Linked DNA regions of Rhodopseudomonas boonkerdii. The protein of the gene in region 1 binds, or shares a complex with, the protein of each later gene. Links are inferred from orthologs where the notes say so. Each region holds a gene or a part of one and is shown in the gene's direction. Other genes may lie near its edges.

Region 1 (17,045 bases):
TCGCAGGCGACCTGCCGCAGCCGCCGATCATGGAGAACGTCGGGCCGTTCGACTCGAGCGCCGAACATGGCCGTGTGGTGTTTCACAGCGTTCCCGGCATTCGGCACTACAATCCGATCGGCTCGGTGCATGGTGGCTACGCTGCGATCCTGCTGGACTCCGCGATGGGCCTTGCGGTGCATTCGACGCTGCCGCCCGGCTCCGGCTATACCACGCTGGAATTCAAGATCAGCTTCATCCGCGGCATGAGTGAAACCACAGGCACCATCCGCACCGAAGGCAAAGTGCTTAATGTCGGCCGCCGCGCCGGCACGGCGGAAGCAAGGATCACGGATAACAAAGGACGTCTGCTCGCGCACGCGACGACAACCTGTCTGGTGTTCGAGCTTCCAAAGAGCTGACAATAAGAAGCCCCCTCCTTCCGGAGAGGGCTATCGGTAGCGTTTTGATCGACGACAATTATCTCTCGTTGGCGCCTTCCTGGCGGCTGGCCTCGAACAAGAACCAGGTGCGGCGCTCGGTGTCGTCGATGTAGTTTTCCAGAAGACTGGCGCTGGCGACGTCGTTGGCGTCGTCGCAGACCTTATGCGCCTTGCGCAACGCGGCGGCCATCTTCTTGTTGTCTTCCATCAGCTCGTGCAGCATCTCGATGGGCGGCACGTAGTCTTCGTTGTTATCCTTGATGGTCTGCACCTTGGCGATCTCGCCGATCGAGTGCAGCGTGCGACCGCCGATCTTGCGCACGCGCTCTGCGAGCGGATCGGTGGTCGCGAAGATCTGGTCCGCGTGATCGTCGAGCAGCAGATGGTAGTCACGGAAATGGCGGCCCGAAATGTGCCAATGGAAATTCTTCGTCTTCAGATAAAGCGCGAAGGCGTCGGCCAGGAGACCATTGAGCGCTTTTGTGACTTTCTCCACGCCATCCGCGGCAAGGTCTGTCGGGGTGTTGAGATCGGCGGCGATTTTCGATTTGGTGCTCACGTGCGATACCTTCCTATGAACGCGGTCACTGTGGCCAGGCGGGATTGATCGCGCGGAACTGTCTGCGACCAACGGTCCGCCGTGTTGAATGCCCGTGTCTTCGATGACTCCAAAACGTCGAAGTGGCTTGTCGGGTAAAAGGCGTTTCCAAGTTGCCTGGAACGCTTTAGACGGTTTCAACGCAGGACAAGTGTAAGGGTTCCCCTGGAGGGAACAAGGACAAGGCGCGCCGCTGCATGGAAGATTGGATCGATTATTACGATTCCACCCACACGATTTACGCCAGCAAACACCACCGTGACGTCCATTTCGAACTGATCGCCCGCGACATCGCCGGTTACATCCTGTCCAAGGACGCCACCGTCCTCGACTATGCCTGCGGGGAAGCATTGTCGGCCGGCAAGATCGCCGAATCCTGCGCAGAACTCATCCTGGCCGAACCGGCACCGAAGGTGCGTAGCCGGGTGGCAGCGCGCTTTGCGACCAATCCGAAGATCATCGTGCATTCGCTCGACGAGCTCCGCGATCTGCCCGCCGGCTCGATCGATCTCGCCGTCATGAATTCGGTCGCCCAGTATATGACCCAGCACCAGCTGGAAGAGGCCCTCACCATGGTGAAGCGCTTGCTCAAGGCGGACGGCCAACTTGTGGTCGGCGATGTCTTGCCGCCGGAGCTAGGGATGATGACCGACGTACTGGCGCTGCTGCGGCTCGCCACCAAACACGGCTTCCTCTGGGACGCGCTCCTCAGTCTGGTCAAAACCGCCCTGTCCGACTACCGTCAGTTAAGGGCAACGCTCGGTCTGCAGCACTACAGCGCGGCGGACATGATTGCCAAACTTGAGGCAGCAGGATACCGAGCGACGCGCGCCAAGATCAATATCGGCCACAATCAGGCCCGGATGACGTTTGTCGCGCATCGGATCGGTTGATTAGGATCTGAAACGTTAAGGTTAAGAAAACCTTTGTAAAACTGCTGGTAGATCAGCCGTCTGTGATCGATCACAGTGAGAGTGGCCCGGTGGCGGAAATGTCTACGCGGGGGCGAGTGCATCGCTTCATATCCTGGTTCAAGTCCAGGCTGGGCCTCCATCTCTTCGCCGCCTCCGGCGGCTTCGGCTCGGCGAGCTATCATCGGCCCGGGCTTCTCCACAGGCGGGCTCGCCACGCCGTATCGTGGAGCGCGAAGGCGGGTTCAAAAGCCTTCCCTGCCCCGTTATAGTGGTCTAAAGACAGCCGCGCGCGAAGACTGACCAGCTCCTTAAGGGATCAAGGCCCAGTCAGGCGCCCGGGCCGAGGGACGCGCGACTGCGCGCCCTTTTTTTGTGCCGATTTGTCACCACCGCGAGACGTAATGCCAAAACGTACCGACATATCCACCATCCTGATCATCGGCGCCGGTCCCATTGTGATCGGCCAAGCCTGCGAGTTCGATTACTCCGGCACGCAAGCTGTCAAGGCTTTGAAGGAAGAGGGCTATCGCGTCGTTCTCGTGAATTCCAATCCGGCTACGATCATGACCGATCCGGATCTCGCGGACGCGACTTATATCGAGCCAATCACGCCCGAGATTGTCGCCAAGATCATCGAGAAGGAGCGCCATGTCATTCCGGGCGGCTTCGCGCTGTTGCCGACCATGGGCGGCCAGACGGCGCTAAACTGCGCCCTCTCGCTGCGCAAGCAGGGCACACTGGATAAATTTGACGTCGAGATGATCGGCGCCACTGCGGAAGCCATCGACAAGGCGGAAGACCGCCAGCTGTTCCGCGAGGCCATGACCAAGATCGGACTGGAGACACCGAAGTCCCGCCTGGCCAATGCGTCGGACCTCAAGAAGCAGTATCGCGACCAGTATCTTGCCGAAAAGGCAAAGCTCTCCGGCGAAGCCCTTGCCGAGCATGAGCGCCAGTGGGATCTCCACGAAGCTGACCGCCGCAAGCGCTATCAGGAGCATGCCCTCGGTCAGGCGTTGATGGCACTGTCCGAGATCGGCCTGCCGGCGATTATCCGCCCGTCCTTCACCATGGGCGGCACCGGCGGCGGTATTGCCTATAACCGTGAAGAGTTTTTGGACATCATCGAGCGCGGTCTCGATGCGTCTCCGACCAACGAAGTGCTGATCGAAGAGTCTGTGCTCGGCTGGAAAGAGTACGAGATGGAAGTCGTCCGCGATAAAAAGGACAACTGCATCATCATCTGCTCGATCGAGAACCTCGATCCGATGGGCGTCCATACCGGCGACTCCATTACCGTCGCACCGGCGCTGACGCTGACCGACAAGGAATATCAGATCATGCGCGACGCCTCGCTGGCGGTGCTGCGCGAGATCGGCGTCGAGACCGGCGGCTCCAACGTGCAGTTCGGCGTCAATCCTGCCGACGGCCGCATTGTCGTGATCGAAATGAATCCGCGCGTATCGCGCTCGTCGGCACTGGCCTCGAAGGCCACCGGCTTCCCGATCGCCAAGGTCGCAGCGAAACTCGCAATCGGCTACACCCTTGATGAAATCGCCAACGACATCACCGGCGGCGCAACCCCGGCTTCGTTCGAGCCGACCATCGACTATGTCGTCACTAAGATTCCGCGTTTCGCCTTCGAAAAGTTCCCGGGCGCCTCGCGTACGCTGACCACCTCGATGAAGTCGGTTGGCGAAGTGATGGCCATCGGCCGTACCTTCCAGGAATCCCTGCAAAAGGCGCTGCGCGGTCTCGAGACCGGCCTTACCGGCCTCGACGAGATCGAGATCGAGGATCTTGGCCGGGGCGACGACAAGAACGCCATCCGCGCCGCCCTGGGCACGCCAACGCCGGATCGCATTCTGCAGGTCGGTCAAGCCATGCGCCTCGGCTGGACCGATGAAGAAATCTTCAACTCCTGCAAGATCGATCCGTGGTTCCTCGCTCAGATGCGTGGCATCGTGGAAGCGGAAGCCAAGGTGAAGGCTCACGGCCTGCCAACCCACGCCTTCGGCATGCGTTCGCTGAAGGCCATGGGCTTCTCCGATGCCCGCCTCGCGGTGCTCGCCGGCAAGACCGACGCGGAAGTGAAGGCGCTGCGCCGCTCACTCAATGTGCGTCCGGTGTTCAAGCGCATCGACACCTGCGCCGCGGAATTCGCCTCGCCGACCGCTTACATGTACTCGACCTATGAGTCGTCTTTCGCCGGCAATTTCGCCGATGAGAGCCAGCCGTCGGATCGTAACAAGGTCATCATCCTTGGCGGCGGTCCGAACCGGATCGGCCAGGGCATCGAGTTCGATTATTGTTGCTGCCATGCCTGTTTCGCGCTGGCGGATGCCGGCTATGAGACGATCATGGTCAACTGCAATCCGGAGACCGTGTCGACCGACTACGACACCGCGGATCGCCTCTATTTCGAACCGCTGACCGCCGAAGACGTGCTCGAAATCATCGATACCGAGCGGCAAAATGGCAAACTGCATGGCGTGATCGTGCAGTTCGGCGGCCAGACTCCGCTGAAGCTCGCGCGCGCGCTGGAAGCCGCCGATGTACCGATCCTCGGCACCTCGCCGGAGGCCATCGACCTCGCCGAAGACCGCGACCGATTCAAGCGCATCCTCGATAAGCTGAAACTCAAACAGCCGAAGAATGGCATCGCCTATTCGGTCGAGCAGGCACGTCTCGTCGCTGCCGATCTCGGCCTGCCGCTCGTTGTGCGCCCCTCTTACGTTCTCGGCGGCCGCGCGATGCAGATCATCCGCGAGGAAAGCCAGCTCGGCGACTATCTGCTCGGTACCCTCCCCGAGCTGGTGCCCGCCGACGTCAAGGCGCGCTATCCGAACGACAAGACCGGTCAGATCAACACAGTGCTCGGCACCAATCCGCTGCTTTTCGACCGCTATCTCTCCGACGCCATCGAAGTTGACGTGGACTGCCTCTCGGACGGCAAGGACACATTCGTCGTCGGCATCATGGAGCATATCGAAGAGGCCGGCATTCACTCCGGCGACTCCGCCTGCTCGCTGCCGCCGCATTCGCTCGATGAAGCAATGATCGCAGAGCTCGAACGTCAGACCCGCGAACTCGCGCTGGGTCTGGACGTGATCGGTCTGATGAACGTGCAATTCGCGGTCAAAGACGGCGACATCTATGTGCTCGAAGTCAATCCACGTGCCTCTCGCACTGTGCCCTTCGTCGCCAAGGTGATGGGCATGCCCGTCGCCAAGATCGCCGCACGCATCATGGCCGGCGAGAAGCTCGCCGACTTCAAATTGACGAAGCGCAAGCTACAGCATGTCGGGGTGAAGGAATCGGTCTTCCCGTTCGCGCGCTTCCCCGGCGTCGACACGGTGCTCGGTCCGGAGATGCGCTCCACCGGCGAAGTGATGGGCATCGACTCATCGTTCGAGATCGCTTTCGCCAAGAGCCAGCTCGGCGGCGGCACCCGCGTGCCGCGCAAGGGCACGGTGTTCGTCTCCGTGCGTGAGGACGACAAGACGCGCATTCTCGATGCGGTGAAGCTGCTCGCATCGAGCGGTTTCAAGGTCGTCGCCACGTCAGGCACCCAGCGCTTTCTGGTCGACAACGGCGTTGCCGCCGAAAAGATCAACAAGGTGCTGGAGGGTCGCCCGCATATCGTGGATGCCATCACCAATGGCGAGATACAGTTGGTGCTCAACACCACCGACGGTCCGCAGGCGCTGGCCGACAGCCGCTCGCTGCGGCGGGCTGCCCTCTTGCATAAAGTACCATATTACACCACACTTTCAGGGGCCGTGGCGGCTGCCCAGGGGGTCCGTGCCAATATGGGCGGCGACCTTGAGGTCCGCACATTGCAGAGTTACTTTTCCGAAGCCTGACCTCGAACCGGCGCGGCAATCCGGATTGAGGTCGGTCAGGAACAGGTCATGACGGGAACCAGCCGGTCATGAGCCGGTTCTGTTTTGGCGCCTGAATCCTGCATCTGCGCCGGCTGCAACGACAGCCCCGCATATCCCCTGCAGGCCGATTTCACGGACTGAAGAGTTTCGCCGCACGCGCAAGCGTGCGGCATGACGTTAAAGGACGAAGAGAATGGTTGAGAAGGTCCCGATGACCGCTAACGGTTTCGCTGCCCTCGAAGTCGAGCTGAAGGAGCGCCAGACGGTGCACCGTCCGCGCATCATCGAGCAGATCGCCGAAGCGCGCTCTCATGGCGACCTCTCCGAAAACGCCGAATATCACGCGGCGAAGGAAGAGCAGTCGCATAACGAAGGCCGCATCAGCGAGATCGAAGACAAGCTCGCACGCGCCGACATCATCGACATCAGCAAGCTCAGCGGCGACACCATCAAGTTCGGCGCTACCGTCACACTGATCGATGAGGACACCGAGAAGAAGACGGTGTGGCAGATCGTCGGCGAGCCGGAAGCCGATGCCAAGAATGGACGCATCTCGATCACGTCGCCTCTGGCGCGCGCACTGATCGGCAAGAGCAAGGGCACCTCCGTCGAGGTAATCGCCCCAGGCGGATCGAAGGCCTATGAGATTGCCAAGGTGGAGTGGCGCTAACCCAGCCCGTCCGCAACTTGCAGGACATCAAAATTCAGGCCGCGCTTACAGCGCGGCTTTTTTGTTGCCACCGCGCACGTTTGGCGCCGGCGCCAATTGCGCAATCCCGGTGCCGTAACAACGGCCACAACGCACATCCAGAAGATGCAGTTCGGCCGCGAAACACCAGCCGGCAGGGAGCCTCACCGGATAGGCACAGGCTGCAATCATCGGGCTTCACGATGCCAGCAAGGTTGGAAAATTCTTAAGATCACGGCGGTTTTCACACGAGAGTGACCAGTACTTTGTCTGGAGGCGATGCTAGAACTGATCCGTCATTCACAGGGGGACATATGACATGGACCAAGCCTTCGCTAAATTTCAGCCACTCGCATTGAGCCTGTTGCGCTTCATCACCGGCCTCGTGCTGCTGCAATATGGCATCGCCAAGATCTTCAAATTTCCGGTCGTACCTTACTTCGCCAACATCCCGCCATTGATCACGGTGGCCGGTGCGATCGAACTCATCGGCGGCGCATTGCTGCTGCTCGGCCTGTTCACACGCCCGGTCGCCTTCATTCTCTCGGGCCAGATGGCTTGCGCCTACTTCATCGGCCATATGTTCAAGGGCGCTGATCCGGTGTTCCTGCCGCTGCTGAATGGCGGCACGCTGGCTATCGCGCTGTGCTTCACCTGCCTCTATATCGCGACCGCCGGCGGCGGTCCGATCAGCGCCGATGCGGCGATCAAGAAGAGCTGAGGATAATCTTGTAGGGCGGATTAGCCGAAGGCGTAATCCGCCGGCCGAGCCCGTGTGGCGAAGGTCGGCGGATTACGCTTCGCTCATCCGCCCTACGGCTCCGAGCTACTCCGCGTCCTTCAATTCCAACGGCACGGCTGCAGCATATTTCGAATTGTGCAGCACCAGCGATGTCCTGACATTGCGCACATGAGGCGCTGCCGTCAGCTGGCTGACAAAGACCTGAAACGTCGCCATGTCGGGCGCCACGCATTTCAGGATGAAATCGATCTCGCCGGACAGCATCCAGCATTCGCGCACCAGCGGCTCCTTGCGGACGAAATCCTCAAACGCCTTGAGATCGGCATCGGCTTGGCTGGAGAGATGCACCGAGGCGAATACCGTGACATCGAAGCCCAGCTTCCGCGGATCGAGCAACCCCCGATAGCCCTGGATATAGCCGGCCTCCTCGAGCGCGCGGACCCGCCGCAAGCAGGGCGGCGGCGAGATGCCGACCCTTTTCGCCAGTTCCACATTGGTGATTCGGCCGTCGGCCTGAATCTCGGCGAGGATTTTGAGATCGATCTCGTCTAGGCTTTTCGACACGCCGGGTCCCGCTGGTATTCGGAGCAATCAGTCGCGACTTGTTTAGCGCAGACGCCACAACTGGCGCAATTTTATTGCGCGTGCATTGCAGAAATTAAGCCTTCGCGGGGGAAAAATAGACGCCGCGAATTGCAATTCTTGCATAGCTCACCAGATATTCTAGAATTCCTTTCAACGACTTCGCGCCGCTGCGATCGGATCGCCGGCACATTTCGCACCAAGCGCTGACTTTATTGCCCTGCGGAAGGGGACTCGACCATGGCTGCCGCCATTCATGCCAAAGTCGTCATCATCGGCTCCGGTCCCGCCGGCTACACGGCTGCTATTTACGCTGCGCGCGCCATGCTCGAGCCGATCCTGATCCAGGGTATCCAACCCGGCGGCCAGCTCACCATCACAACCGATGTCGAGAACTACCCGGGCTTTGCGGATGTGGTTCAGGGTCCGTGGCTCATGGAGCAGATGGAGAAGCAGGCGCACCATGTCGGCACCAAGATTGTCACTGATCTCGTCACTCACCTGGATCTCTCGCAACGCCCGTTTCGCCTGACCTGCGATTCCGGCGACAGCTATATCGCTGAGACCGTGATCCTCGCCACCGGCGCTCAGGCGCGCTGGCTCGGCCTTCCCTCGGAAGACGCCTTCCAGGGCGGGGGTGTCTCGGCCTGCGCGACCTGTGACGGCTTCTTTTATCGTGGCAAGGAAGTGGTCGTGGTGGGCGGCGGCAACACCGCCGTGGAAGAAGCGCTGTTCCTGACCAATTTCGCCTCGCAAGTCACCATCGTGCATCGCCGTGACCATTTCCGTGCTGAGCGCATCCTGCAGGAGCGCCTGTTCAAGCATCCTAAGATCAAGGTGGTGTGGGACAGTGCGATCGACGAGATCTGCGGCACCCAGGGTCCGGCCAAGGTGACGCATGTACGTCTGAAGAACGTCAAGACCGGCGTCACCACGGAACTACCTGCCGACGGCGTTTTCATCGCCATCGGCCATGCACCGGCGACCGAGCTGGTGAAGGGTCAACTCAAGCTGAAGCCCTCCGGCTATGTCGAGGTCGCCGCCAATTCCACCGCGACCTCGGTGCCTGGCGTGTTCGCTGCCGGCGATGTCGCCGACGAAACCTATCGCCAAGCCGTCACTGCGGCCGGCATGGGCTGCATGGCGGCGCTGGAAGCCGAGCGTTTCCTCGCTGCACATGCCCACGACCGCGCAGCAGCCGAGTAATTCACAACTGTGCCACGAACCCGCAACGGATCTACGGATATGGATTGGGATAAGCTGAAGGTGTTTCACGCGGCGGCGGAAGCGGGAAGCTTCACGCATGCAGGGGAGCAGCTTGGGCTGTCTCAGTCGGCGGTATCGCGCCAAGTCTCCGCGCTGGAGCAGGAACTAGCGGTCTCGCTGTTCCACCGCCATGCGCGCGGCCTGATCCTGACCGAGCAGGGCGACCTGCTGTTCCGCACCGCCCATGACGTGTTCATGCAGTTGCAGGCGGCCCGCGCCAAGCTCACCGACAGCCGCGAGCGCCCCAGCGGCGACCTCAAGGTCACCACGACCCCAGGGGTCGGCATCAACTGGTTGATTCCTCGTCTGGGCGAATTCACCGCGCTCTATCCTGAAATCCGCATCTCGCTGATCGTCACCGACGAGGAACTCGATCTCTCCATGCGCGAGGCCGATGTCGCGATCCGCACCCGCAAGCCGACCCAGCCCGACCTTATCCAGCGCAAGCTGTTCGCTATGGGGTTCCACGCTTATTGTTCGCCGGAATACATCAAGCATTTCGGTACACCGCGTACCCTCGATGAACTGGATGGACATCGCATCATCATGCTGAGCGATGCGCAGGTGTCTCCGCACCTGCAGAACCGAAGCTGGCTGATCGATGCCGGTCGCAACGGTAACGGGCCGCGCGAGGCCTATTTCAAGGTGAACAATATCCTGGGCCTGATGCGCGCCTGCCAGCAGGGTCTCGGCATCGCAGCGTTGCCGGACTATTTGGTCGAAGAGAACGACCGCTTGGTTCAACTCTTCAGCGAGTCGGATTCGATTCAACTCGACACGTATTTTGTCTATCCGGAAGAGTTGAAAACCGTGGCGCGCGTGCAGGTATTCCGCGACTTCATCGTCAGCAAGGCACAGCGCTGGCCGTCGTAACCCGCTAAATATAGCGCCCGCTTTTTATCAGGGCAGGCATGCCCACGCTGCTGGCATGTCTGACATGACAAGTCATGCGTTGCTGTAGGACGGCTGTGGAGATCATACTCATCAAACGCTGAGGCTCGTGCCGCGCATTTGTCCCCCTCCTCCAGTGGTGCGGGTCTCAGTTATCCCTCTTGGAAGGTGATTGTGTCGGCCTCTCGAAGGCCAATACCTCGAAGCCGGGCTCGAAAGAGACCGGCTTTTTTTTGCTCCGGGCCGATCGATGGCAGGACGGCGTTGAACTTAACGCTACGTCCTGCCTTCATTGCGATCAATCCAGCCTGATCTTCGCCAGTCGCAGCGCGTTCCCGATCACGCTGACCGACGATAGCGCCATTGCAGCGGCGGCGACCATTGGCGACAACAGGAGGCCGAAAACCGGATACAGCAGACCCGCTGCAACCGGCACACCCGCCACATTGTAGATGAAGGCAAATGCGAGGTTCTGCCGGATATTGCTCATCACGGCTTTCGATAGTTCCCGCGCACGCACGAGCCCCATCAGGTCGCCCGCCAGCAATGTCACACCCGCGCTCTCGATTGCGACGTCGGTTCCCGTGCCCATGGCAATGCCGACATCAGCTGCAGCCAGTGCAGGCGCGTCGTTGACGCCATCGCCGACCATCGCAATCCGCAAGCCTTCGTCGCGCAAACGCGTGACAACATCACTCTTGCGTTCCGGCAACACGCCCGCCTCGACCTCGTCGATCTTCAACGTCTTTGCAACGGCTTTCGCCGTTGTCGCATTGTCGCCGGTGAGCATGACGACGCGCAGTCCGTCAGCCCGCAGTTTTTCAAGCGCGCCCTGCGCCGACGGTTTCACTGGATCGGCAATCGCCATGACACCCGCAACGCGGTCATCGACAGCCACGAAGATGGCGGTCGCACCATTCTGCCGCGCCTGCTCGGCAACATCATCGCATGGCGTGGTATCCACCTTCAATTCGCTCATCAGCATGGCATTGCCCAGCGCGACGCGCTTGCCATCGACGACACCCCACGCGCCCTTACCCGATGGCGAAGCGAAGTCGCTGGCATCGCTCAGCAACACATTGCGTTGCTTTGCTTCGTCAACGATAGCCTGCGCCAGCGGATGCTCGCTGGAACGTTCGATGCTTGCAGCAAGCTGCAGAAGGTCACTTTCGCTGAACCCGTCCGCAGGCGTGATGCCGACCAGCTTCGGCTTGCCTTCCGTGAGCGTCCCTGTCTTGTCGATGACGATGGTGTCGATGCGTTCCAGCCGCTCCAAAGCCTGGGCGTCACGCACAAGAATGCCGGCATGGGCGCCGCGGCCGACGCCAACCATGATGGACATTGGCGTTGCGAGACCGAGCGCGCATGGGCACGCGATGATCAGAACGGTAACGGCCGCAACCAATGCAAACGCCAGCCGTGGCTCCGGCCCCAGGGTTGCCCAGGCAATGAATGCGATCACGGCCACCACGAGTACGGCCGGCACGAACCAACCGGCAACTCGATCTGCGAGACGCTGAATCGGCGCGCGCGAGCGTTGCGCCTTGGCAACCATATCGACGATCCGCGAGAGCATCGTATCGCGACCGATCTTGTCTGCCTGCAGCACCAGCCCGCCGCTTTGATTGACGGTGCCACCGATCACACGGGCGCCTTCGACCTTGCTCACCGGCATGGACTCGCCGGTGACCATGGATTCATCGACGGAGGAATGCCCCTCAGTCACGACGCCATCGACCGGAATTTTCTCGCCCGGCCGCACGCGCAGCAGGTCGCCGATGGCAATCGCATCGATCGCGATGTCTTCGTCACCATCCTTGCCGATGCGTCGCGCGGTCTTCGGGGCAAGCCCGAGCAGCGCGCGGATCGCACCCGAGGTCTGGTTGCGCGCACGCAATTCGAGCACCTGCCCCAACAGCACCAGCACCGTGATGACCGCAGCCGCTTCGAAATACACGGCCACCGCACCGTGATGATCGCGGAATGCAGCGGGAAAGACGCCGGGCGTCAAAGTCGCGACGACGCTGTACACCCAGGCCACGCCGGTGCCCATGGCAATCAGCGTGAACATGTTGAGATTGCGCGTCACCACCGAGCGCCAGCCGCGCTCAAAAAAAGGAGCGCCCGCCCACAGCACCACTGGCGTCGCCAGAACGAGCGAGATCCAGTTCGACGTTGTCTGCGATACCAGATGCATCAGACCGAGATGCGCGCCCATTTCCAGCACGAAGACTGGCAATGTCAGCGCCAGCGCGATCCAAAAGCGCCGCGTCATGTCGACAAGCTCAGGATCCGGCTTGTCGTCGAGCGAGATTTGCTCCGGTTCAAGCGCCATGCCGCAGATCGGACAACTGCCAGGTCCCTCCTGGCGGACCTCGGGGTGCATCGGACAAGTATAGATGGTGCCGGCCGGCACAGGCGGGGCAGGCTCTTTCGGCTTCAGGAAGCTCTCTGGATCGGCTTTGAAGCGTTCGCGGCAGCGCGCGCTGCAGAAGAAGTATTCCTGGTCCCGATAGGTCAGGCGATGCTTGGCCGTCGCCGGATCGACACTCATGCCACAGACCGGATCGATCGCTTTGGCCGGCCCGGCCTCATTGTGATGGTGGCCGTGCGAACAGCATCCGCCGTGCTTGTGGCCGGCGTGCGCGTCGTGCCCTGTATGCGTGTGAGTTGTCCCTGACACCGTAACCTCGCCTCTCCAGACATATACCCTACGGGGGTATATGGACCTGTCGCGCGGGCAAATCAAGGCCACCCGTCAAACCGCCTAAGCAGATCGCAATTACGAACGCCGCGACGGCGAAAAACGAACTGGCCGACGGGATGCATCGGCTACTGTGTCGGACAGGCCACCTGTCGACGACGCGAAATCGCAGAGCTGGACGAGAAGAGTGAACCGGGCCGATCAAATGACCGCGGACACCTGTGCGTCGCGACTTTATCAGCACGGTTGACGGGAGGTTACCCGTTTCACTCTTTTTGGTTGCTGATTGAATAAAACACGCGCAAGAGGACAAGCCTTCGGCGTCAAAAACACATCGCTTTACCGCTGGACGGCAACACGCCCCTGGGCGCTCCGATCGGCGAGCCGATAGGTATTTACGTGTCTTTACATACTTACATCTAGCGTCCCGCGCAGTTTCAGTGCTTCCATCTGCGGTACGCATTTCATGCTCACTATTTATAACTGCATCGCCAATGCCCACGATCTTCGTCTCGTCGGGCTTGCGGCCGTCATCTGCGCGATCGCATCGGTCACTGCCGTCACCCTGCTGCGCCACGCGCGAAATGCGGAAGGCGGCATGAGCTATCTCTGGCTCGGCGTATCCGCGATCTCGACCGGATTCGGCATCTGGGCCACGCATTTCGTCGCCATGCTGGCGTTCACCCCCGGCATCCCGAGCGGCTACAATATTGTGCTCACAGCGGTCTCGCTGGTCGCGGCGATCCTGCTCACCGGTACAGGTCTCGCCATCGCGCTCATCCCCAATGTCCGCATCGCTCCTGCCGTTGGCGGCAGCGTCGTTGCCGGCGGCATCGCTGCGATGCATTACACGGGCATGGCCGCCTTCGAAGTGCAGGCCACCATGCATTGGGATGTCGCGCTGGTGATTTCGTCGATCGTCGTCGGCGGTGCGCTCGGCGCTCTCGCGCTGCCGGTCGCCCTGCATAGCGACGGGGCATCGTGGCGCATCGGGGGTGCGCTGTTGCTGACGCTGGCCATCTGCAGCCATCATTTCACTGCAATGAGCGCCGTCACCATCATTCCCGACTCGAGCATAGCGATCTCACCGCTGTCGGTCCCCGCCCCCTGGCTCGCGCTCGGCGTAGCTCTGATCAGTTTCGCCATCATCGGGCTTGCCGTGGGCGGAATCGCGCTCGACATCCGCGACCGCCGCCGCACCGATCTCGAAGCCGATCGCATGCTCGGCCTTGCCAATGCGGCGATCGAAGGTTTGATCGTGTGCGATGGCGACACCATCGTCACGGTCAACAACAGCTTTGCCGCGCTGGCCTGCGCTTCGACGGAAAGTTTTGCCGGCAAGCGTCTCGATGCCTGCTTCCCCGATGACCTGCCGCGCGCAGGCCTGATCTCGCGACCCGATCAACCCGTCGAAGCGAGTCTTCGTGCAGGCCGCGGCCTCCCCGTGCCGGTCGAACTCATCCAGCGGCAGATCGATTTCGCCGGCCGACCGCATCAGGTGATTGCTGTGCGCGATCTCCGTGCACGCAAGGAAGCCGAGCAACATATTCGTTTCCTTGCCCATCACGACGCGCTCACGGGCCTGTCCAATCGCAGCTACTTCAACGATCGCGTCGATGCCGAAATCGCAAACATGCAGCCTGGGCGGAAGCACGCGATACTCTGCCTCGACCTCGACCGTTTCAAGGAAGTCAACGATCTGTTCGGTCATGCGGCCGGCGACAATGTCCTGCAGACTGTCGCAGCGCATGTCGGTAGCCTGCTTGACGACGGCCAGGTGATGGCCCGCCTCGGCGGCGATGAGTTCGCGATCCTGATGCCCAACATCCGGCACAACGCTGCCGCAGAGAAAATGGCGCAGCGGGTGCTCGAAATACTGCGCGAGCGCGACGATGCTTCCGAACTCGGCAGCGTCTCCAGCAGCATCGGCATTGCACTTTATCCTGACGACGCCGACGACCGCGAGTCCGTGCTGGCGCATGCTGACACCGCGCTGTACCGCGCCAAGTCCGACGGCCGCGCCACCTATCGCTTCTACGAGACCGGCATGGGCGATGCTGTGCGTGACCGCCGCATGCTGGAGCACGACCTGCGCGGCGCCGTCGCTGGCGATCAGATGAGCCTCGTCTATCAACCTCAGGAAGGCATGCAGCGCGGCGCGGTGATCGGCTTCGAGGCGCTGCTGCGATGGACCCATCCAACCCGCGGCATGGTATCGCCCGCGATCTTTATTCCGATCGCGGAAGAAACCGGCTCCATTCTCGAAATCGGCGAATGGGTCATGCGCACCGCATGTACGGAAGCCGCGAGATGGAAGCGGCCACTGACCATCGCAGTGAACGTATCGGCCGTGCAAATCTATCACGACAATTTCGTGCCGATGGTCCACCAGATCCTGTTGGAGACGGGTCTTGTGCCATCGCGCCTTGAGCTCGAAATTACAGAAACCGCGCTGATCCGCGATCTCAACCGCGCGCTCTCTGCGCTGCGCCGGATCAAGGCGCTCGGCGTGCGCATCGCCATGGACGACTTTGGAACCGGTTATTCGTCGCTGTCGAACCTGCGCGCCTTTCCGTTCGACAAGATCAAGATCGACGGCTCGTTCATCAAATCGGTTAACAATAACGGTCAGGCGGCGACCATCGTCCGCGCCGTGGTCGGTCTTGGCCGGGGATTGGGGCTGCCGGTGCTGGCGGAAGGTGTCGAGACCGAAGCCGAACTCAAGTTCCTCAACGAGGAGAAATGCGACGAGGTACAGGGCTATCTGCTCGGGAAGCCGGCGAGCATCGATCATTTCGCCCATGTGACCGAAGGCCTGCCGCAGCAGTCACCGATCTCAGTCGACGCCCAGGTCGCCTGATTCCGTCACAAACAAAAAAACGCGCGAGGATATCGCGCGTTTTTTTTTCGAAATTGGAGGAAGCGGAAACGATCAGGCCGCCTGCTTGTGCATCGCTCCGGATGCCGATGCCTGACCGCGAATGGCTTTGATCGAACGCTCGATCGCCGACCACAGCTTGCTGATCTCGCTGGCCGCGCGACCATCCGCCGAATATTCGCGGGCGCCTTCGCCCTGACCGAGTGCGAGCAGCAGATCCGCACGGTTGGTGATCTGCCCGGACCAGACCGGCGCCTTGAATTTGGCGAGGGCTTCGCGGGCGAGCGACACGATACGGCTTTCCGATTCATCGCGACGCGCCGGGGCGCCGTTGATGACCACCGCATAAGGTTTGCGTGCCGAACGGCAGGACTGAATCGTCGCCTGCACGGCATCGACGTCAAACACGCCGGGACGCGCGGGGATGATCACCATGGTTGCATTCTTGATGGCGTCATCGACGACAGCCGACGTATTCGGCGGTGTGTCGATAAACACCCATTCGACACCATCGCGCTTTGCGGCTGCGATGATTTCGGAGACGCTGCGGTTCGCCACCTTCAACGGCGGTTCATTCGTTCCGCGGAGCTTGTGCCAGAGAGTGAGCGATCCCTGCGGATCGGCGTCGATGAGCAAACATGATCTCGTCGGCTTGTGTACTTGAGCTGCAAGATGAGCAGCCAGGGTGCTCTTGCCTGACCCGCCCTTACGCGATGCGAGAACAATGACGTTCATATGTTGGCCTCCAGATTGACCCCGGCGCCGAAAATGAATCAGTCTGCTGATTCGTTAAAGCATATTTTCGTCATCGCCCGGATATATGTGCCTGTATTCTCTTGGATGTTGGGTTTGAGTCACAGGTTGCGGCGCAACAGCGCTGAAAGTGAGTCATTGTTAGTACGCTTGCCGTCATATTTGTTGCGGCAGCACGATGTCCGGATGTTACTTGGCGCGGGGATGCTTTTGCGAGGCTTGCGCGTTTTGCGAACGATCTTCCGGTTTCTTCGCCTGGCGCTCCAGCCATTTGCGCTCGAGCCAACCAAGCAACTGGGCGACCGGTTTCTGTAGTGGCGCGATATCCTGTGCGATCAGAATGAGTCCGAGTGGCAACATCCAAAGCCCTAGAATGGGCAAAAAGCTGAGAATGCCGCCGATAATGAGCAGAATGGCCAATGGAAAGCGCACAAAACGCGACGACGGCCTGCGCAGCCAGCTCACAAACCGCGCGGGTCTCGCCGGCAACTTGGTCTCGAACCAGATGAAGTGCCGATCGATCTCCGCCTTGTAGTCGATATCCGTGTCGTTCAAATTGATCTCCTGGACCTGAGAAATGTGGCGCCCTGCGCGTGGTCCCAACGTGTCAGTTTGTCACGGATTCATGGCCGAATTCGCAGCCGCGACGTGTAGCGCCACCCGAGCGTCAGGTCTGACGTTTTGCCGCTCTCGCCTTGCGCGGCTTCGTCGCCGGTTTGC
Region 2 (12,435 bases), 4.3 Mb from region 1 along the record:
CGACAATCGCGCGCCGGTGCCGCTGAAGATGGAACGCAAGGACGGCAGCGTGCTGGCCTGCATGTGCATGCCGCTTCCCGACGGCGCCACTATGCTCACATTCCAGGATATTTCCGATGCCGAGAATGTCGAACGTGCTCTGCGCGAGCGCAACGAGGCGCTGGAGGCAGCCGACCAGATGAAGGTGGATTTCGTCCACCACGTCTCCTACGAGCTGCGCTCGCCGCTCACCACCATCATCGGCTTCGCACACCTGCTCAGCGATTCCTCGACCGGCCCGCTGCTGGCCAAGCAGGCCGAATATCTCGACTACATCACCACCTCTACCTCGGCGCTTCTGGCGATCATCAATAACATTCTCGATCTCGCCACCATCGACGCCGGCGCCATGTCGCTCAATCTCGGCCCGATCGACATCCGCAAGACCATCGATGCCGCGGCCGAAGGCGTGCAGGACCGCCTCGCGCGCGACCGCATCGCGCTGCAGGTGGATGTCGGTGCCGATATCGGCAGCTTCATCGGCGACGAGAGCCGCGTGGTGCAGGTGCTGTACAATCTGCTCGCCAATGCGGTCGGCTTCGCACCACATGATTCTGCGGTAACCCTGAAGGCTGCCCGCAGCGAACACATGATCACCTTCTCGGTGACCGACCGCGGCCCCGGCATCCCCCCGGACAAGCAGGACAAGGTGTTCGACTGGTTCGAGAGCCACGCCAACGGATCGCGCCATCGCGGCGCCGGCCTCGGCCTTTCGCTGGTGCGTTCCTTCGTCGAACTGCATGGCGGCAAGGTACGGATCGACTCCGTGGTGGGACGCGGCACCACGGTGAGCTGCGACTTCCCACTCGACCAGTCCGCGCACCGCAACGCGGCCGAATGAGCACGCCTTTTACCTTTTCGCTCGCATTGCCCAATGAAGTGGCCACAGCAGCATTGATGGCCGATCTCGCGCTGCTGATCGGCGCCGGCGATGTGATCACGCTGTCCGGCGATCTTGGCGCCGGCAAGACCTCTGCGGCACGGGCGATGATCCGCTATCTCGCGGACGACGACGAACTGGAAGTGCCGAGCCCGACCTTCACGCTGGCGCAGAGCTACGACCTGCCATCGTTCCCGCTGGTGCATGCGGATCTCTATCGCATTACCGATCCCGCCGAGATGGAGGAGATCGGCCTCTCCCCGTTGCCCGACGGCACCGTCGCGCTGATCGAATGGCCGGAGCGCGCCGCGGGCGATCTGCCCGCCGACCGCATCGACATTGCATTGACGCATCGCCCGGCGCTCGGCTCGCTGGCGCGCGCCGCAGAGATTACCGGTTATGGCAAGGCCGCAACGATCGTGCAGCGGCTGCAGGCGCTGCGGGAATTTCTCGAACAGGCGGGCTATCTCGAGGCCAACCGCAGACGCATGGCGGGCGACGCGTCGACACGCTCCTATGCGCGGCTGATCAGGGATGACGGCGTTTTCATCCTGATGAATGCGCCGAAGCGGCCGGACGGCGCGCCCATCTATGCCGGCAAGTCGTATAGTGCCGCGGTGCATCTGGCCGAAGACGTGAAGCCGTTTGTCGCCATCGCCAATGGGTTGCGCGCGCAAGGCATCTCCGCACCCGTCATCCATCATGCCGACCTCGATACAGGCTTTCTGATCACCGAGGACTTCGGTACGGAAGGCGTGATCGCGGGATCGCCTCCCGCGCCAATGGTCGAGCGCTATCAGGCGGCGACGGACATGCTTGCCATGCTGCACAGCAAGACGTTACCGGACACGCTGCCGCTGTTGCCGCATCGAGATTATGCGATCCCAGTCTTCGACACTGAAGCGCTGCTGATCGAAGTGGGTCTGATGCCGGAATGGTATCTGCCGGATCGCGGTGCAGCGCCGAGTGAGGTACTGCAGGCGGAGTTCATCGCGCTCTGGCGCGATCTTCTCACCTCGATCGAAGTCACGGTGCGCACCTGGGTGCTGCGCGACTTCCATTCGCCGAACATGATCTGGCTGCCGGAGCGCGACGGGATCAACCGGATCGGTGTCATCGACTTCCAGGATACGGTGCTGGGTCCGCCGGCCTATGATGTCGTCTCGCTGCTACAGGATGCGCGCATCGACGTGCCCGAGGCCACCGAGCTCGCCCTGCTGTCGCGCTACATCAAGGCACGGCGCACAGCGGCGCCGGATTTCGACGCCGCCGGCTTTGCGGAGCTCTATGCGATCATGTCCGCGCAGCGGAACACACGGCTGCTGGGAACGTTCGCACGTTTGAACCGCCGCGACGGCAAGCCACACTATCTGAAACACCAGCCGCGCATCTGGACCTATCTCACCCGTTCGCTGGCGCATCCGCGGCTGGCTGAATTTCGCGCATGGTATGAGCGGTATGTACCGGCGCCGGGGGGATAGCACGATCCGTCTGCCCCGCATGCGATCCCCGCAAAAGCGGAGATCCAGTAAACGACGTCTGTGCAGTCTAATCGCAGAAGCCGGGCGGCAACAGTCACGTGCACCCATCCCCCAATCCTTAACGCAATCTTAGCCACGATCGCCTTACTCTTGTCGTCTGGATCGGCCATGCCTCGCGTGATGGGCATGCGGTGTTGCGTAAGGATCGGTCAGCATGACGACGGAACGACGAACGGATCATCGGGTCGTATTCGAGCGCGGCTTTCCCGCGCAGATGATGGGCATCGACGGCACTTGGCGCCGCGCCTGCGTTCTCGAAGACGTATCCGAAACCGGTGCGAAGCTGACCGTCGGAAGCTCGGTCGAAGGACTTAACCTGAAAGAATTCTTCCTGCTGCTGTCATCCACCGGCCTGGCTTATCGACGCTGCGAACTCGGCTGGGTGAATGGCGACCAGATCGGCGTGAATTTCCTCAAACCCGGCGACAAGAAGAAGAAAAATTCCAGACCGCAGGAGAGCGAAGCAGCGAACGCCTAAGCGCTGTTGACGCGCGTTACGGTGTCGCATCGTCGTCACATCGTCCGCTTATTGCTCGATCAATTTATGCGCGATACCGCACGGCGTGCTACACTCCAATCGTCATCCGAGTCGAACCCAAAGACGCATCGTCATGTCCGTGAAGCCCACCAAAGCCATGGTTCTCGCTGCCGGCCTCGGGCTGCGCATGCGCCCGCTCACCGAGACCATGCCGAAACCACTCGTTGCCGTCGCCGGCCAGCCGCTGCTCGATCACGTGCTCGACAAGCTCGCTGCCGCCGATATTGGCGAGGCCGTGGTCAATGTACATTACCTGCCGGATCAGATTATCGATCACGTCAAGTCGCGCACCGCGCCGAAGATCATCATCTCCGACGAACGCGACCAGGTGCTCGGCACCGGTGGCGGCGTCAAGAAGGCGCTGCCGCTGCTGGGCGACGCGCCGTTCTATCATCTCAATGCCGACACCCTGTGGATCGACGGCGCGCGCTCCAATCTCGTGCGCCTCGCAGAGAATTTCGATCCGGCGAAGATGGATATCCTGCTGCTGATGGCACCGACCGCGAACAGCATCGGCTATAGCGGCAAGGGCGATTACGAGATGCGTGCCGATGGCACGCTGCGCCGCCGGAAAGAGAATCAGGTGGTGCCGTTCGTCTATGCCGGCGTCGCGATTCTTTCGCCTGCGATTTTTGCCGATGCGCCCTCCGGTGAGTTTGCGCTGACAAAGCTGTTCGACCGCGCCAATGAAGCCGAGCGTCTTTACGGCCTGCGTTTGGACGGTGTGTGGATGCATGTCGGCACGCCGGACGCGGTGCGCGCCGCGGAAGATGCGTTCCTGGCAAGCGTGGCTTAGCGAGCAGCCCTGAGTTCCACCCTCATCCTGAGGAGTCGCGTAGCGGCGTCTCGAAGGATGGTTGCTACGCTCCGAACCGGCCAGCTTATGGTTCGAGACGCGCGCAAAGGGCGCGCTCCTCACCATGAGGTTCGGAGCACGCGACTCCCTTAGCGGCGCCGCCCATGCCATGATGCACCGGTTCTCCGAATCGGGCCGATCATGCGCGTTTTCACCATTCCACCTTCCGCGCCGTTTCTGCGCACGCTGGTCGCGGCGCTGGTGGATGGCACGCTGATCGATGGCTTCTCGGCGCGCGATGATCGCGAAAAGCTCGCCACCGTCACGCTGTACCTGCCGACGCGGCGCGCGGGACGCATGGCGCAGGAAGCGTTTCTCGACGTGCTTGGCGGCGATGCCGTGCTGTTGCCACGCATCGTACCGCTCGGCGATGTGGATGAAGAAGAACTCGTTTTCGCGCACGCGGCGGCGCCCGAGACGCTGGACCTCCCCGACATGCCACGCGCGCTCGATGGCCTGCAGCGCCGCCTGCTGCTGGCGCAACTGATCGGCGCCTGGGCCAAGCGGCTCGCGCCCGGCGATCCCGCACAGGCACCGCTGGTGGTGGGCGGCCCCGCCTCTACACTCGCGCTGGCCGACGATCTGGGGCGGCTGATGGATGACATGGCGACACGCCAGGTCAAGTGGAGCGCGCTCGACGGCCTCGTGCCCGATGCGCTCGACCGCTACTGGCAACTGACGCTGCAATTCCTTTCCATCGCCAGGGAGGTGTGGCCGAACATCATGACGGCGCACGACGCCATCGAGCCGGCGGTGCGGCGCGACCTCCTGATCGATGCAGAAGCGGCGCGGCTGAAGGCGCACAAAGGCGGGCCGATTATCGCCGCAGGCTCCACCGGCTCGATGCCGACCACGGCGAAGTTTTTGCACGCAGTGGCGCAGCTTCCGCACGGCGCCGTGGTGCTACCGGGCCTCGACACCGATCTGGACGAGGCCTCGTGGCAGCTGATCGGCGGCAGCAGGGACGTGCTGGGCTTCGTCGAATCCTCTGCATCGAACCATCCGCAATATGCGCTGCATGCGCTGCTGGAACGTTTCGATATCAAGCGCAGCGATGTGACCGTCCTCGGCACGCCTTCGCCACATGGGCGCGAATTGCTGGCTTCGGAGGCGATGCGGCCGTCCAATGCGACGGCGCAATGGCATCAGCGCCTTGCCGAGCCCGTCGTTCAGCAGAAGATCGCTGCGGGCATGACGAAACTCTCTGTCATTGCCGCCGCCAATCCGGAAATGGAAGCGCTCAGCATAGCGATCGCGATGCGCGAGGCCCATGAGCAGAACAAATCCGCCGCGCTGGTGACGCCGGATCGCGCGCTGGCGCGGCGCGTGATGGCGGCATTGGGACGCTGGAACCTGTTGTTCGACGATTCCGGCGGCGATTCGCTGACCGAAACATCTGCAGGCATTTTCACGCGACTCGTTGCCGAGGCTGCGGCCGAACAGTTCGAGCCGGCAACGCTGCTCGCGCTGCTGAAACATCCGTTGTTTCGGCTCGGCAAGCAGGCATACGGCTGGAAGGACGCTATCGAAACGCTGGAGCTGGCATTGCTGCGCGGCACGCGACCGGCGCCGGGCACTGCGGGACTCAAACAGGATTTCGCGCGTTTCCGCGACGAACTCGGCAAGCTGCATCGCCGTGAGGCCTCGATGTTGCACGCGGCAGAGCCGAGGGCGAAGCTCGCTGGCGAGAGGCTCGACCGTACCGAAGATCTGATCGCGGAACTGCAGACGGCGCTGGCGCCGCTGGAGAGCATCCATCCGACCCGCCCCATCGATTTCGCCGAGGTCGCAAGGCGACACCGCGAGGCGATCGAGCGATTGTCGCGCGACGACAAAGGCGGCGCCATTGCGCTGGCCGGCCGGACAGGTGGCAATGCGCTAGCGAACGCGTTCGAAGATCTCTGCGTCATGGAGACGCCGGAGGATGGCGGCGCGGACCGGCTGCGCCTCTCCGGGCTTACGCTGCAACTGCGCGACTACCCGGAAGTGTTTCAGACCGCCTTCGGCGATCGCATCGTGCGACGGCCGGAGGTCGCCGATGCCAAGCTCCGCATCTTTGGTCAGCTCGAGGCACGTCTCACACAATCCGATCGCGTCATTCTCGGCGGCCTTGTCGAGGGTGTCTGGCCGCCGTCGCCACGAATCGACCCGTGGCTGAGCCGGCCGATGCGTAACCAGCTCGGCCTCGACCTGCCGGAGCGCCGCATCGGCCTCACCGCCCACGACTTCGTGCAGTTGCTCGGCCATGACGAAGTGATCCTCAGCCATGCCGCAAAGGTCGGCGGTGCGCCGGCGGTCGCCTCGCGGTTCCTGCATCGCCTGGAAGCGGTGGCGGGCGAGGACCGCTGGGCAGCCGCGGTCAAGGCCGGCGAGACCTATGTGCGCTATGCTGAAACGCTGGACCAGCCCGACAAGGTCACGCCGATCACGCAGCCGGAGCCGAAGCCGCCACTGATCGCGCGGCCGCTGCGCCTCTCGGTCACTGCCATCGAGGACTGGCTGCGCGATCCCTATTCGATCTATGCGAAATACATTCTCGGTCTCGCGCCGCTCGATCCCGTGGACATGCCGCTGTCCGCCGCCGATCGCGGCTCGGCGATCCACAATGCGATCGGCGATTTCACGCTGGAGTTCAGCAAGGCGCTGCCGCCCGACCCTGCTGCGGCGCTTCGCAACATCGGCAAAGCGCATTTCGCTCCACTGATGAACCGCCCGGAGGCGCAAGCGCTGTGGTGGCCGCGGTTCCTGCGCATCGCATCCTGGTTTGCGAACTGGGAGATCGAACGGCGTATCAATGTTGCCAGCATCGATGCGGAAGTGGGAGGCGAAATCAGGATTCCGCTCGATCAAGGCCGGATCTTTACGCTGACAGCGCGCGCCGACCGTATCGAGCATCGCACGGACCGCACCTTCGCGCTGCTCGACTACAAAACCGGCAATCCGCCAACGGGCAAACAGGTGAGGATGGGGCTGTCGCCGCAGCTCACGCTGGAAGCCGCGATCCTGCGCGAAGGCGGCTTCCCGGGCATTGCCGCAGGCAGCTCGGTGAGCGAACTCACTTATGTTCGCCTCAGCGGCAACAACCCACCAGGTGAGGAACGTCCCATCGAGCTGCGTATCGAGCGCAAGGACGAGCCGCAGCATCCCGACGATGCCGCGATCGAGGCGCGCGCACGTCTCGAAGGCCTCATTCGAAAATTCGAGGACGAAACGCAGGGCTACACATCCCTCGCGCTGTCCATGTGGTCGAACCGCTACGGCACCTATGACGATCTCGCTCGCATCAAGGAGTGGTCCGCCAATGGCGGCACCTCCGGGGGAGCCGAGGCATGAGCGGCCCACGCAACATTCCCGACGCCGCGACGGCAAGGCAGAAGCTGGCTTCGGACCCGTCATCCTCGGTATTCGTTTCGGCCAATGCCGGCTCTGGCAAAACCTATGTGCTGGTCAACCGCGTGATCCGTCTGCTGCTCGACGGCGTGCCGCCGGAGAAAATTCTGTGCGTGACCTTCACCAAGGCCGCCGCAGCGAATATGGCGGAACGCGTATTTTCGCGGCTCGGGCATTGGGTCACGCTGGATGACGCCGCGCTCGATACAGAAATTCGCAATGCGGGCGTAGCCACGCCGAATGCGCGGATGCGCGCACGAGCCCGCGAACTGTTCGCAAGCGCGCTGGAGACGCCGGGCGGACTCAAGGTGCAGACCATCCACGCCCTCTGCACACGGCTGCTGCAGCAATTTCCGTTCGAGTCGAACGTGCCGGCCCGCTTCAGCGTGCTCGACGATCGCGACCAGAACGAGATGATGGAGCGCGCGTCGCTCAAGGTGCTGCTGCAAGCCGCAGCTGCGCCCGATAGCGCCGAAGGCAGGGCGTTGACTGTCGCTATGACTTCGGCCGCCGATGTCACCTTCCGCGAAGTCGTGCGCGAAGCGAGCCTGAGCCGCGATAAGTTTCTGGCGTGGATCGCTCATGCCGGCTCGACCGAGATCGCGATGGCGCAGCTTTGCGCGACGCTCGGCGTGTCCGCGACCGATACACGCGAGGCGATCGAGCTTGAGATCGTCGATGGCCCGCATTTGCCGCGCAGGGACTGGATCGCCACCGCCGACATTCTTGCGACCGGCAGCAAGACCGATGGCGATCAGGCAACGCGGCTGCGCGACGCGCTCGTTCTCTTCGGCACCGAGCAGGTCGAAAAGTATCTCGAACTGTTCCTGACCAAGGAGCAGAGCCTGCGAAAATCGCTGGCGACCAAGAAGATTTCGGATGACCGCCCCGATGTGCTGGCCACTCTGCAGCGCGAGGGCGAGCGCATCATCCCGCTGCTGGACCGCCGCCGCGGCGTCGCCACGCGCGAACGCACGGAGGCTCTGCTGGCGATCGCAAGCCAGGTGGCGGAAAATTATCGCCGCGAGAAGATCGAACGCGGGCTGCTCGATTATGACGACCTGATCGACCGGACGCTGGCGCTGCTCGATAGCGGCGCCGCAGGCTGGGTACATTACAAGCTCGATCGCGGTGTCGATCACGTGCTGATCGACGAGGCACAGGATACGAGCCCGCGGCAATGGGATATTCTCACGCATCTGATCGCGGAATTCACCTCCGGCGAAGGCGCGCGCGACGGCGTCAAGCGGACGATCTTCGCCGTCGGCGACGAGAAGCAGTCGATCTTCTCGTTCCAGGGCGCGGCACCGCGCGAGTTCGACGAACGCCGGCGCGCGCTGCAGACACGCTTCACCAATGCCGGACTGAGATTCGATCCGGTCGCCTTCACCTATTCGTTTCGTACCGGCGCAGCGATCCTGCAGTCGGTCGATCACGTGTTTCGCGATGAAGCGATCTATCGCAGCATTCACAATGACAGCGCGCCGCCCGGCCATGAATCGCTGGAGGATGCCGGACCGAGCCTGATCGACCTGTGGGAACTGGAACAGCCCGACGAGCGACCGAGCATCGAGGGCTGGGACGCGCCGTTCGACAAGCGTTCCGAGACCAGCCCTGAGGTGAAGCTGGCGCGGCGCGTTCAGGCGGAGATCAAGGCGCTGCTCGCGGCAAGAACAGAGACAGGACCGCTCGGCAAGCGGCGCCGGCTGTCTTATGGCGACATCCTGATCCTGGTGCGGCGGCGCGGTGCGGCGTTCGATGCGATCATCCAGGCGCTGAAACATGCCGATATTCCCGTGGCCGGCGCCGACCGGCTGAAACTGACCGAGCACATTGCCATCATCGATCTGATGAACCTCGCCGATGCGCTGCTGCTGCCACAGGACGACCTCGCGCTCGCCACGGCGCTGAAAAGCCCGCTGTTCGGACTCGACGACGACGACCTGTTCAAGATCGCGTGGGACCGGAATGGACTGTCGCTGCGCGCCTCGCTCGGCGAAAAGGCGGCCGGCGATGCCAAGCTGAATGGCGCGCTGGCACGATTGATCGCCTGCGAACGACACTTCGCCAGCGAGACGCCGTTCGCCTTCTATGCGTGGCTGCTCGGCGGCGATGGGGGGCGGGCGCGCATCCTGCGGCGGCTCGGCCATGAGGCCAATGATGCGCTCGACGAATTCCTCGAACTTGCGCTCGGTTACGAGCGCAAGGCGCCAGCGTCACTGCAAGGGTTCGTCACCTGGCTGCGCGCGGCGGATACTGAAGTGAAACGCGACATGGAGATCACGCGCGACGAGGTGCGGGTGATGACCGTGCATGGTGCGAAAGGTCTGGAAGCACCGGTTGTGTTCATGGTGGACACGACCTCGTCCCCATCTGACTCGCAGCGGATGAACCTGATCCAGCTACCGACAGGCAATGCCGCGCCAGGCGCGGCCGGCGTCGTGGTTTGGGCCGGCAAGAAGAGCGATGATCCGGAAGCGGTCGCGACGGCCCGCGCCGCGATGATCAAGGACACCGAGGACGAATATCGGCGGCTGCTCTATGTGGCAATGACGCGTGCGGCAGACCGGCTGATTGTCGGCGGCTGCATGCCGGGCAACCGCAACGCCGTGCGCGAGCATTCCTGGTATGACCTGATCCAGAAGGGACTGGAAACATCCGGCCTGCATCTGCAAGAGGTGCGCGCGCCGGACGGCGTGGTGAAGCGCTATACCAAGCCGGGCGACACCGCGCCGGCGCGGAGCACCGCGGCGACCGTAACGGCGGCTGCGCCGATCGAACAGCCGGCTTGGCTACGCGGAACGGCCGGCGATCAGCCGCGGCGCGAAAGCCTGCTGCGGCCTTCGGACGCGGAGGATGACGACCGCTTCGCACCGCGCGGCGACGACACGGAACGGCAACGGAAGATGGCCCGGCAGCGCGGCAATCTGGTGCATCGGCTGCTGCAATCGCTGCCCGACATCGCCGCGGACAAGCGACAGGACACGGCGATGGCGTTTCTCGCCCGTAACGCCAGCAACTGGACCGAAATCGAGCGCGGCACCCTGGCCCGGCAGGTGCTCACGTTGCTGGCCGAGCCAGGTCTCGCTGCGCTGTTCGCACCGGGCAGCCGGGCGGAGGTCGCGGTGGCCGGCCGCCTCAAGCGCCTCGACGGCTCGACCTTTCTCGTGTCGGGGCAGATTGATCGGCTGGTGGCGAAATCCACAGAAGTGCGAATCGTCGATTACAAGACCAACCACAATCCGCCCCGCAAGCTCGTGGCCGCGCCAAAAGCCTATATCCGGCAGCTCGCCCTGTATCGCGGGGTGCTGGCGAAACTGTATCCCGACCGGCCCGTGCGCGCCGCCCTGCTCTGGACGGAAACCATTGAGATGATGGAGATTTCCAGCGCCGCGCTGGACGCGGAGCTGGCCGCCATCATCGCTGCGTGACCATGCCTTGACCCGGCAAGGGGGCATTCATAGGTTGGATGCATCATTTCTGGCGCACGATTCCCGAGGCGCCTTCATTGACGAGAACGAGGACAAGATCATGGGTGTTGGCAAGGTTTCAGACGCCGATTTCGAAACCGCGGTGCTCGGCGCGCCGGGCCCGGTGGTCGTCGATTTCTGGGCCGAATGGTGCGGCCCCTGCCGCATGATCGCCCCGGCCCTCGACGAGATTTCGGCCGCGATGGGCGAGAAAGTCACCATCGTGAAGCTGAATGTGGACGAGAACCCGAAGACCGCCTCGAAATACGGCGTGATGTCGATCCCGACGCTGATGATCTTCAAGGGCGGCGAAATGGCCTCCCGTCAGGTCGGCGCTGCGCCGAAGGCGAAACTGCAGCAGTGGATTTCGTCGGCGGTATAAGCTGCGGACGATGTGAGTTTGAAGGACGGCCGGTGAGTATCTCGCCGGCCGTTTTTGTTTGCTGCTCCCCCTCATCCTGAGGAGCGGCCGCAGGCCGCGTCTCGAAGGATGGTGACGGAGTTCGGTCAACTCATGGTTCGAGACGCGCGCAAGGGCGCGCTCCTCACCATGAGGGGCAGAGTTATCTGATCCATCCTGTTGCCAGCGCGCTCGCCCATTCGGGCCGCCCGTTCTGCCGCGCCAGTGCAGCCATCGCTTCGTGGTCATAGGGCACCTGACGGAATGTCACGTCCCAGCGTCCTGAGGTGGAATCCAGAATTGCGTAGCACGCATCGGGCGTGCCGACTTCGAGCGTGTGCGGATAAGGCGCGACATCGCGATAGCCGGGGCCGCCGACGCTGCCGGGATTGACGATCATGCGGCCATCGCGGAGCCGCACCGAGCGGGCGATATGGGTGTGCGCGCACAGGATGAGCGATTGCGTGATGCCCTTGGCCTTCTCCTCGATGGATTCGATCGAAGCCATATGGACCACGCCTTCAGGCGTCACCGCTTCCGTCCAGTAAGCGTTGTCGTCATCCGGCGACGCGTGACAGAGATAGACCTCATCGCGATAGATCGCGCTGAAGGGTAGCGCACGCAGCCATTCCATCTGCGCCGGTTCGAGCTGGCTGTGTGCCAGCCGATCGGACGGCCACATGTCATCAAGCTTGTAGTCGGTGATGTAACGATCATGATTGCCGCGGACATTGGCGGCATTGAGGCCCATCATGACCTCGACCGCACGGCGCGCATCGAGCGCACCGCTGGCCATGTCGCCAAGATTGACGATGTCGGCGATGCCTTGCGCACGGATATCGGCGACAACAGCCTCAAGGGCAAAATGATTGCCGTGAACGTCGGCAATAGCAGCGAAGCGCATCGAACCTCCCCAGAATCAAGCAGGAATCAATCAGAGATGACTGATATCGATGTGTTTTTATGCAGGTAGCGTGCCGTTTTCACAAAGTACAAAACTCCGCCCCCTTATCCTGAGAGTCTGACTGGAAATGCAGTCCGTCGTTTGGCGCTGCTGGTCGCCCAGACGGAGCGCGACACACCGCCCCTCATGGTGAGGAGGCGCGCAGCGCCGTCTCGAACCATGAGATGGCTTGGCCCGGCGCTCTTCGGCCATCCCTTGCGAATGGCTACGCCATTCGCTGGGAGACGCCGCTACGCGGCTCCTTAGGATGACGGGCGGAGGTTATGTCGGCAGCGTGCCGTTTTCCGCAAGAACATGGCCCGCCAGATAGAGCGAGCCGCAGATCAGCACCCGCGGCGGCACCTCGTAAGCAAGCCG

The links.
Region 2: the proteins of trxB (region 1) and trxA are in contact, whole or in part, in a crystal structure (PDB 1F6M), measured with the Escherichia coli proteins. The link is inferred for Rhodopseudomonas boonkerdii from one-to-one orthologs.

The regions. Positions count from the first base shown.
Region 1 is NZ_CP036537.1:4,727,401-4,744,445, forward strand. What follows is about bases 7,296-10,056. They hold trxB (thioredoxin-disulfide reductase), read left to right. Parts: upstream 7,296-8,073; coding sequence 8,074-9,039; downstream 9,040-10,056. Other genes in these bases: E0H22_RS21735 (Lrp/AsnC family transcriptional regulator), read right to left, coding at 7,336-7,815; E0H22_RS21745 (LysR family transcriptional regulator), read left to right, coding at 9,079-9,972. In the rest of the region: E0H22_RS21700 (PaaI family thioesterase), read left to right, coding at 1-401; E0H22_RS21705 (Dps family protein), read right to left, coding at 460-981; E0H22_RS21710 (class I SAM-dependent methyltransferase), read left to right, coding at 1,218-1,913; carB (carbamoyl-phosphate synthase large subunit), read left to right, coding at 2,336-5,800; transcription elongation factor GreA, read left to right, coding at 6,015-6,491; E0H22_RS21730 (DoxX family protein), read left to right, coding at 6,829-7,230; E0H22_RS21750 (heavy metal translocating P-type ATPase), read right to left, coding at 10,289-12,544; E0H22_RS21755 (bifunctional diguanylate cyclase/phosphodiesterase), read left to right, coding at 13,161-15,554; E0H22_RS21760 (ParA family protein), read right to left, coding at 15,627-16,307; E0H22_RS21765 (hypothetical protein), read right to left, coding at 16,515-16,886; E0H22_RS21770 (hypothetical protein), read right to left, coding at 16,993-17,045.
Region 2 is NZ_CP036537.1:394,098-406,532, reverse strand. The notes cover bases 9,480-12,435. They hold trxA (thioredoxin), read left to right. Parts: upstream 9,480-10,775; coding sequence 10,776-11,096; downstream 11,097-12,435. Other genes in these bases: E0H22_RS01855 (bifunctional folylpolyglutamate synthase/dihydrofolate synthase), read right to left, coding at 12,340-12,435; E0H22_RS01860 (metallophosphoesterase family protein), read right to left, coding at 11,278-12,018; addA (double-strand break repair helicase AddA), read left to right, coding at 9,480-10,675. In the rest of the region: E0H22_RS01895 (sensor histidine kinase), read left to right, coding at 1-880; tRNA (adenosine(37)-N6)-threonylcarbamoyltransferase complex ATPase subunit type 1 TsaE, read left to right, coding at 877-2,400; E0H22_RS01885 (PilZ domain-containing protein), read left to right, coding at 2,615-2,938; E0H22_RS01880 (nucleotidyltransferase family protein), read left to right, coding at 3,072-3,794; double-strand break repair protein AddB, read left to right, coding at 3,996-7,187; more of addA, read left to right, coding at 7,184-9,479. UniProt on the Escherichia coli protein: Participates in various redox reactions through the reversible oxidation of its active center dithiol to a disulfide and catalyzes dithiol-disulfide exchange reactions.